One region of the Pseudomonas sp. CAM1A genome, then DNA from elsewhere that is predicted to be linked to it. Evidence: predicted binding sites of a transcription regulator. Region 1 holds the regulator's gene; the other holds the start of a gene.
The links. The regulator sigma-54, encoded in region 1, starts transcription at its own class of promoters, with help from an activator protein. The targets are predictions, from matches to a motif close to ANTGGCATNNANNTTGCTNT.
Positions count from the first base shown of each region.

Region 2: ABZO33_RS26045 (CmpA/NrtA family ABC transporter substrate-binding protein) is a predicted target of sigma-54. The motif match lies at 2,574-2,593, and genes of this name have one in related genera.

Region 1 covers NZ_JBFNXP010000003.1:408,145-412,093, forward strand. The annotation lists gene ABZO33_RS10310 (HPr family phosphocarrier protein) at 1-214, opposite strand, end outside; gene rapZ (RNase adapter RapZ) at 234-1,088, opposite strand; gene ptsN (PTS IIA-like nitrogen regulatory protein PtsN) at 1,091-1,555, opposite strand; gene hpf (ribosome hibernation-promoting factor, HPF/YfiA family) at 1,568-1,876, opposite strand; gene ABZO33_RS10330 (RNA polymerase factor sigma-54) at 1,955-3,451, opposite strand; gene lptB (LPS export ABC transporter ATP-binding protein) at 3,626-3,949, opposite strand, start outside.
Region 2 covers NZ_JBFNXP010000021.1:4,507-8,455, forward strand. The annotation lists gene rlmKL (bifunctional 23S rRNA (guanine(2069)-N(7))-methyltransferase RlmK/23S rRNA (guanine(2445)-N(2))-methyltransferase RlmL) at 1-581, opposite strand, end outside; gene rmf (ribosome modulation factor) at 1,132-1,347, shown strand; gene ABZO33_RS26040 (quinone-dependent dihydroorotate dehydrogenase) at 1,483-2,508, opposite strand; gene ABZO33_RS26045 (CmpA/NrtA family ABC transporter substrate-binding protein) at 2,635-3,849, shown strand; gene ABZO33_RS26050 (ANTAR domain-containing response regulator) at 3,860-3,949, shown strand, end outside.

The DNA.
Region 1 (3,949 bases):
TGTCCTGCTCGCCCTCGGTGTTCAGGTGCACCTGGGTACCCTTGCCGGCGGCGAGCATCATCACCGCCATGATGCTCTTGCCGTCCACCAGCTTGTCCGGTGCGCGCCCGACCCGTACCTGGCAGGGGAAGCGCCCGGCCACGCCGACGAACTTGGCGGCCGCCCGCGCATGCAGGCCCAGCTTGTTGATGATGGTGATTTCGCGGGCGGGCATCGTGGGGCGGGTCCTGTGGCTAGAGGTCGCGGTGGCGGACCTGGACGTTTTTCAGGGATTGCTGGAGCAGTTGGCCAAGCCGTTCGGTAATGTACACCGAGCGGTGGTGGCCGCCGGTACAGCCGATGGCGATGGTGACATAGGCACGGTTGCTGGCGGCGAAGCGCGGCAACCATTTGAGCAGGTAGCTGGAAATGTCCTGGAACATCTCCTCGACGTCCGGCTGCGCGGCCAGGTAGTCGATCACCGGCTGTTCGAGGCCGGAATGTTCGCGAAGTTCCGGTTTCCAGTACGGATTGGGCAGGCAGCGCACATCGAACACCAGGTCGGCGTCCACCGGCATGCCACGCTTGAAACCGAATGACTCGACGAGAAACGCGGTGCCGGGCTCGGGCTGGTTGAGCAGGCGCAGCTTGATCGAGTCACGCAACTGGTACAGGTTCAGGTTGGTGGTGTCGATCTTCAGGTCGGCAAGGTCGGCAATCGGCCCCAGCAGCTCGCTCTCCACCCGAATTGCCTCAGCCAGCGAACGGCTGTCGTTGGTCAGCGGGTGGCGGCGGCGGGTTTCCGAGAAACGCTTGAGCAGCGTGTCTTCGTCGGCATCCAGATACAGCACGTCACACTGGATATGCCGGGAACGTGCCTCCTCCAGCAGCTGCGGGAAGCGCGAAAGATGGCTGGGCAGGTTGCGTGCATCGATCGAGACCGCAACCTTGGGCTGCAGCAGCTCCGTATTGATCAAGGCGTTTTCGGCCAGCTGCGGCAACAGCCCGGCGGGCAGGTTGTCGATGCAGTAGTAGCCGTTGTCTTCCAGCACGTCGAGGGCGGTGCTCTTACCGGAGCCGGAGCGACCGCTGACGATGATCAGGCGCATGTTCAGTGCTCGTTCTGTACGTCCAGGACGACCTGGTAGAGGGTCTCGCTGCTGTCGGCGGCACGCAGGCGATCGCGGACCTCCTTGCGATCGAGCATGCTGGCGATCTGGCGCAGCAGTTCAAGGTGGGCGTCGGTGGCGGCTTCCGGGACCAGCAGGACAAACAGCAGGTCGACCGGGGCGCCATCGATGGCATCGTAATCGATGGGGGCGTCCAAGTGTAGCAGGGCGCTGACAGGCGCGCTGCAACCTGCCAGGCGGCAGTGGGGAATGGCGATGCCATTGCCAAAACCGGTGGAGCCCAGTTTTTCGCGAGCCCACAGGCTGTCGAAGACGTCTTGCATCTCCAGCTCGGGTACTTGCTCGGCGATCAGGTTGGCGACCTTTTCCAGGGCGCGCTTCTTACTGCCGCCCGGCACGTTCACGAGGGAACGGCCGGGGGTCAGGATGGTTTCAAGTCGGATCATGGATGAGGGGGATCAGCGGGCGGCTGCGCCTTGCAGCAGGCTTTGCTGTTTTTCCTTGTGTTTTTTCAGTTGGCGGTCGAGCTTGTCGGCCAGGGCATCGATGGCTGCATACATGTCTTGGTGTTCGGCGTTGGCAACCACCTCACCGCCGGGAATCTGGAGCGTGGCTTCGATCTTCTGCTGAAGCTTCTCGACTTTCATGATCACCGTCACGTTGGTGATCTTGTCGAAATGACCCTCCACCCGGGCGAGCTTCTCGAGCACGTAATCGCGCAGTGGTTGGGTGACTTCTACATGCTGTCCACTGATGTTGACTTGCATACAGCTTCTCCTTTGTTGCCCGTGCATAAAGAGGCAGGTGTTGCACCTGCCACTGAAACGCTGTGGCACATCCGGGGGCTACATCAGCCGCTTGCGCTCGCTCGAAGGGGCGATCCCCAATGACTCGCGATACTTGGCGACGGTGCGACGGGCTACCTGGATGCCTTGTGCCTCCAGTAAACCAGCGATCTTGCTGTCACTCAATGGCTTTTTCTGATTTTCCGCAGCCACCAGTTTCTTGATGATCGCGCGGATTGCCGTGGACGAGCATTCGCCGCCTTCGGCGGTGCTCACGTGGCTCGAGAAAAAGTATTTCAGTTCGTAGATGCCGCGCGGGGTGTGCATGTATTTCTGCGTGGTCACCCGGGAAATGGTCGATTCGTGCATGCCCACCGCCTCGGCGATGTCATGCAGGACCAGCGGCTTCATGGCCTCGTCGCCATGGTCGAGGAAGCCACGCTGGTGTTCGACGATCTGCGTCGCTACCTTCATCAGCGTTTCGTTGCGGCTCTGCAGGCTCTTGATGAACCAGCGCGCTTCCTGCAACTGGTTGCGCATGAAGGTGTTGTCGGCGCTGGTGTCGGCACGACGGACGAAACCGGCGTACTGCGGATTGACGCGCAGCTTCGGCACTGCCTCCTGGTTGAGCTCGACCAGCCAGCGCTCGCTGTCCTTGCGCACGATGACGTCGGGCACGACGTACTCGGGTTCACTGGATTCGATCTGCGAGCCTGGGCGCGGGTTGAGGCTCTGCACCAGTTCGATGATCTGGCGCAGCTCGTCTTCCTTGAGCTTCATGCGGCGCATCAGCTGGCTGTAGTCGCGGCTGCCGAGCAGGTCGATGAAGTCGGTGACCAGGCGCTGCGCCTCGTTCATCCAGGGTGTCGAGGCCGGCAGCTGGCGCAGTTGCAGCAGGAGGCATTCGCCGAGGGTGCGGGCGCCGATGCCGGCCGGCTCGAACTGCTGGATGCGGTGCAGAACCGCCTCGACCTCGTCCAGCTCGATATCCAGCTCTGGGTCGAAGCCTGCGCAGATTTCTTCGAGGGTGTCTTCCAGGTAGCCCTGGGCGTTGATGCTGTCGATCAGGGTGACGGCGATCAGGCGGTCGGTGTCGGACATCGGTGCCAGGTTGAGCTGCCACAGCAGGTGGCCTTGCAGGCTCTCGCCCACCGATGTGCGAGTGGTGAAGTCCCATTCGTCGTCATCGTTGCTCGGCAGGCTGCTGGCGCTGGTCTGGTAGATGTCTTCCCAGGCGGTGTCGACCGGCAATTCGTTGGGGATCCGCTCGGCCCACTCGCCGTCCTCGAGGTTTTCCGTGGTGCTGCTGGAGGTTTCCTGGAAACTGTTGTCCTGGGCTTCGGCGACCGGCTTGTTCTCGGCGTTGTCCGCCATGGGGTCGCTGTTGTCGAAGTCCTCGCCGTCTTCCTGACGTTCGAGCATCGGGTTGGACTCCAGCGCTTCCTGGATTTCCTGCTGGAGGTCCAGGGTGGAGAGCTGAAGCAGGCGGATGGCCTGTTGCAACTGAGGTGTCATCGTCAGTTGCTGGCCCATTTTTAGGACGAGCGATGGTTTCATGGCTGGGGCTTAATACCTTGTTGCCGGCGCGCATGCGCCATCCACTACACGTAGGGCGCTTGGGCGCCGACTTTAAGCAAGTTATATGCCTGAAATTGTAGCGTTTGCCTAGAGCACTGTAACAACTTAAGCCCCGATCAGGCGCATTCGCCAGTGCTCCGGGCAGGCCTGCGGTCAGAGTCGGAACTCGTGCCCCAGGTAAACTTCCTTGACCAACTGGTTGGCCAGGATGGTCTCGGCATCGCCTTCGGCGATCAGTTGGCCATCGTTGACGATGTAGGCTGTCTCGCAGATGTCCAGGGTCTCGCGAACGTTGTGGTCGGTGATCAGTACGCCGATGCCCTTGTTCTTGAGGTGGTGGATGATCTGCTTGATGTCGCCGACGGAAATCGGGTCGACACCGGCGAACGGCTCGTCCAGCAGGATGAACTTGGGTGCGGTGGCCAGGGCGCGGGCGATCTCGACCCGGCGACGTTCGCCACCGGACAGGCTCATGCC
Region 2 (3,949 bases), on a different contig from region 1:
GCAATGCGTGGCCAGCCCGAGCGAATCAGCACCGCCGCTGCCAGGTTTTCCTTCAGTGGCGCCGCGCCCTGCTGCAGGCGATAGCCGCGCTGGTGCAGGCTATGGCCGGACAGGTCGAGAGACAGGATCGCCTCGCCACGGTCCAGGCGCAGGTGTACGCGCACGTCCGGGTCGACCTTCTCCACCGACGGGCGCAGGCCTTCGCGGTTACGCAACTTGTCGACGATGGCGTCCTTCACTTTCAGGGCGCCAAAGTGGGTGTTGTCGATACCCGAGCCATGGCCGCTGAATTCCACCGCCAGGGTGCCATCGGCCGCCAGGTGGTCGGCCCAGTCGACGGCATGCACGCCGTCGTACAGGTCGTCGGCGTTCTTCATCGAGAAGCGCTTGAGCACCAGCAGCACGCGGTTGGCCAGGCGCGACCAGAGACACAGGCGATAGGCGGTTTCCATGTCGGCGTCGCCGCGAATGGCCGAGGTGTGCTCACGCACCTCGTTCAGGCCCAGTTGACGGGCTTCCTCGGCGAGCAGGCCTTCAAGACCCTTGGGGCAGGTAAGGTAAAGTTCGAAACGGTCCGACATGTGCAATCCAGAGCCTTTGGCTAGGTAGATGGCGAGCCGACGCATCGGCTGCCGCTGTTTGCCCGGACGCCTTTCCAGCAGGCGTTCGGGTGGCCCGGCGAAACGTTCGCCAGGCCTGGCCGTCCGGTCGATCATGCCTTTGCCAGGTGGCGAAAAAGGCTTTGATCGTCGGGCAGTGTGAAAATTTCGTGGACCCGGGGTTCAGATGTGACCCTTCGTCGCATTACCAATTATTACTGTCATCATCGAGCAACGCTGGCCAATTGACGTCAACGTTGACTAAACCCTGATCATAGCGGGCTCAACGGCAAACAAGGTTGAGTCGCATTTATTTACTTATCCCCTCACCCTCGGAAAGGTTACGTCCTTATGACAAATCGATCATTCACACTGTGACTCGCATTCGTTAGAACTGATCTCAGGCCGCACCGCAACGGGGCGGCACTTTCAGCCCGCGACGCCGGCAGCGGGCGCAAACCGGCAGAACGATTCTGCCCGGCCTCGGAGAGGCCGACGGGACATTACAGTCAACAAGTGAGGGCAACACCCTATGAGAAGACTTAAGCGTGATCCGTTGGAAAGAGCATATTCACGTGGCTACCAGTATGGAGTCACCGGCAAATCCCGCGAACTTTGCCCCTTCAATCTACCCTCTGTACGCCAAGCCTGGATCAACGGCTGGCGCGAAGGTCGCGGCGATAACTGGGATGGCATGACCGGCACCGCTGGCATTCATAGACTCAACGAAAATCACGCCGTTGGCTGAACGAGGACACTGAATTCGAGTCACCATGCGCGCCCTATCCGGGCGGCGGGCTGCGGCCCAGGGGGTCCCTTGAGGGACCCCTTTTTTATGCTTCGAATCTTTCAACCACCGCTGCCGGTGCGGGCTTTTACTCAGTCACTGGCGCGGCATCGCCGCAATCGCATCCACCGCTTCACGAATCAACGCCGGGCCTTTGTAGATGAAGCCCGAATAGATTTGCACCAGGCTGGCCCCAGCGGCGATCTTCTCAGCCGCGTGACGCCCCTCGGTAATGCCGCCAGCGGCGATGATCGGCAGCTTGCCGCCCAGCTCGCCCGCCAGCACCTTCACCGTGTGCGTGCTCTTTTGCAGTACCGGCGCGCCCGACAGGCCGCCCGCCTCGCCACCGAACGGCAGGCCTTCGACACCTTCGCGGCCCAGGGTGGTGTTGGTGGCGATCACCGCATCCATGCCCGAATCGCGCAGCGCCGCGGCCACCAGCGCGGTCTCTTCATCGCTCATGTCCGGTGCGATCTTGATCGCCAGTGGCACGCGCTTGCCGTTGGCCGTGGCCAGCTGTTCGCGGCGCTCGGCCAGGGCATCGAGCAGTTGCTTGAGCGAGTCGCCGAACTGCAGCGAACGCAGGCCCGGGGTATTCGGCGAGCTGACGTTGACGGTGATGTAGCCGGCGTCGTTGTAGACCTTTTCCAGGCAGATCAGGTAGTCGTCCTGGGCCCGCTCGACCGGGGTGTCGAAGTTCTTGCCGATGTTGATGCCCAGTACCCCGGTGTACTTCGAAGCGCGCACACGTGCCAGCAGGTGGTCGACACCCAGGTTGTTGAAGCCCATGCGGTTGATGATGGCCGTGGCTTCAGGCAGGCGGAACAACCGCGGCTTGGGGTTGCCCGGCTGCGGGCGCGGCGTCACGGTGCCGATCTCGACGAAACCGAAACCCAGCTGGGCGAAACCGTCAATGGCCGCGCCGTTCTTGTCCAGGCCTGCGGCCAGGCCGACCGGGTTGGCGAAGTTCAAGCCCATCACTGTCACCGGCAACGCCGCCGGCTGCTTGCACAGCAGACCATTGAGCCCGAGGCGGCCACCGGCGCCAATCAGGTCCAGCGAGAGGTCGTGGGAGGTTTCCGGGGAGAGCTTGAACAGCAGCTGGCGGGCCAGGGTATACATGGGCGGGCGGACTCGCGGTGTGTGAGGGGGCGATTATAGCCAGCGCGCCGCCGGGGCGACAGGGCCATGGCACATGGGTTGCTATGTCTGCGGTATGCAGCCATCCGCGAACGCCCGAGGATTCTCGTGAACACAGCCCTCCCGACAACACCCCTGGCCTGGGTCAACGGCAGCGACGCGCCGGAAAAACCCAGCCTGGACATCGGTTTCATGGCCCTGACCGACTGCGCTTCGGTGGTGGTCGCAGCCACCCAGGGCTTCGCCCAGCCATTCGGCCTGACCCTGAACCTGCGCCGCCAGGCCTCCTGGGCCGGGCTGCGCGACAAGCTGGTCAGCGGCGAACTCGACGCCGCCCACTGCCTGTATGGGCTGGTATACGCCGTGCACCTGGGCATCGGCGGCGTACCCGCCAGCCCCCTGGCCGTGCTTATGGGCCTGAACCAGAACGCCCAGGCCATCAACCTCTCCCCCGCGCTGCAGCGCAAGGGTGTGACCAACCCCGAAGCACTGGCGCGGCTGGTGCACCAGCAAGGCGCACGACTGACCTTCGCCCAGACCTTTCCCACCGGTACCCATGCCCTGTGGCTGTACTACTGGCTGGCCAGCCAGGGTATCCACCCATTGCGTGACGTCAGCAGCGTGGTGGTGCCCCCGGCGCAGATGGCCGCCCACCTGCAGGCCGGGCGCATCGACGGCTTCTGCGTCGGCGAACCCTGGTCGGCGGACGCGCTCGTCAAGGGCCAGGGCTTCACTCTGGCCACCAGCCAGTCGATCTGGCCCGATCACCCGGAAAAGGTTCTGGCCTGCGCCCGCGGTTTCGTCGAACAGTACCCCAACAGCGCGCGGGCACTGATCCAGTCGGTACTCGCCGCCGCGCGCTTCATCGAGCAGAGTCAGGAAAACCGCCGCAGCACCGCGCAACTGCTGAGCGGCAGCACCTACCTGGACACCCCCCTCGACAGCATCGAGCCGCGCCTGCTCGGCGACTATCAGGATGGCCTCGGCCATCGCTGGCACGACCCCCATGGCCTGCGCCTGTTCGACCAAGGCCGGGCCAACCTGCCCTACCTGTCCGACGGCATGTGGTTCATGACCCAGTTCCGCCGCTGGGGGCTGCTGCGTGACGATCCGGACTACCTCGGGGTCGCCCGCCAGGTGCAACAGCTGGCCCTTTACCGCGAGGCCGCCTCGGCACTGGGCGTGCCCTGTGCCGACCCACCCCTGCGCAGCAGCCTGCTGCTCGACGGCCGCCGCTGGGACGGCAGTGACCCCCATGGCTATGCGCGCAGCTTCCCCCTGCACGCCCTGGACGCGGCGCCTGATGCCCGCGCCAGTCACTGAGGGGGCGAATATGCTGCGCATCCTGCTGATCGACGACACCGAAAAGAAAGTCGGTCGTCTCAAGGCGGCCCTGATCGAGGCCGGCTTCGAAGTGATCGAG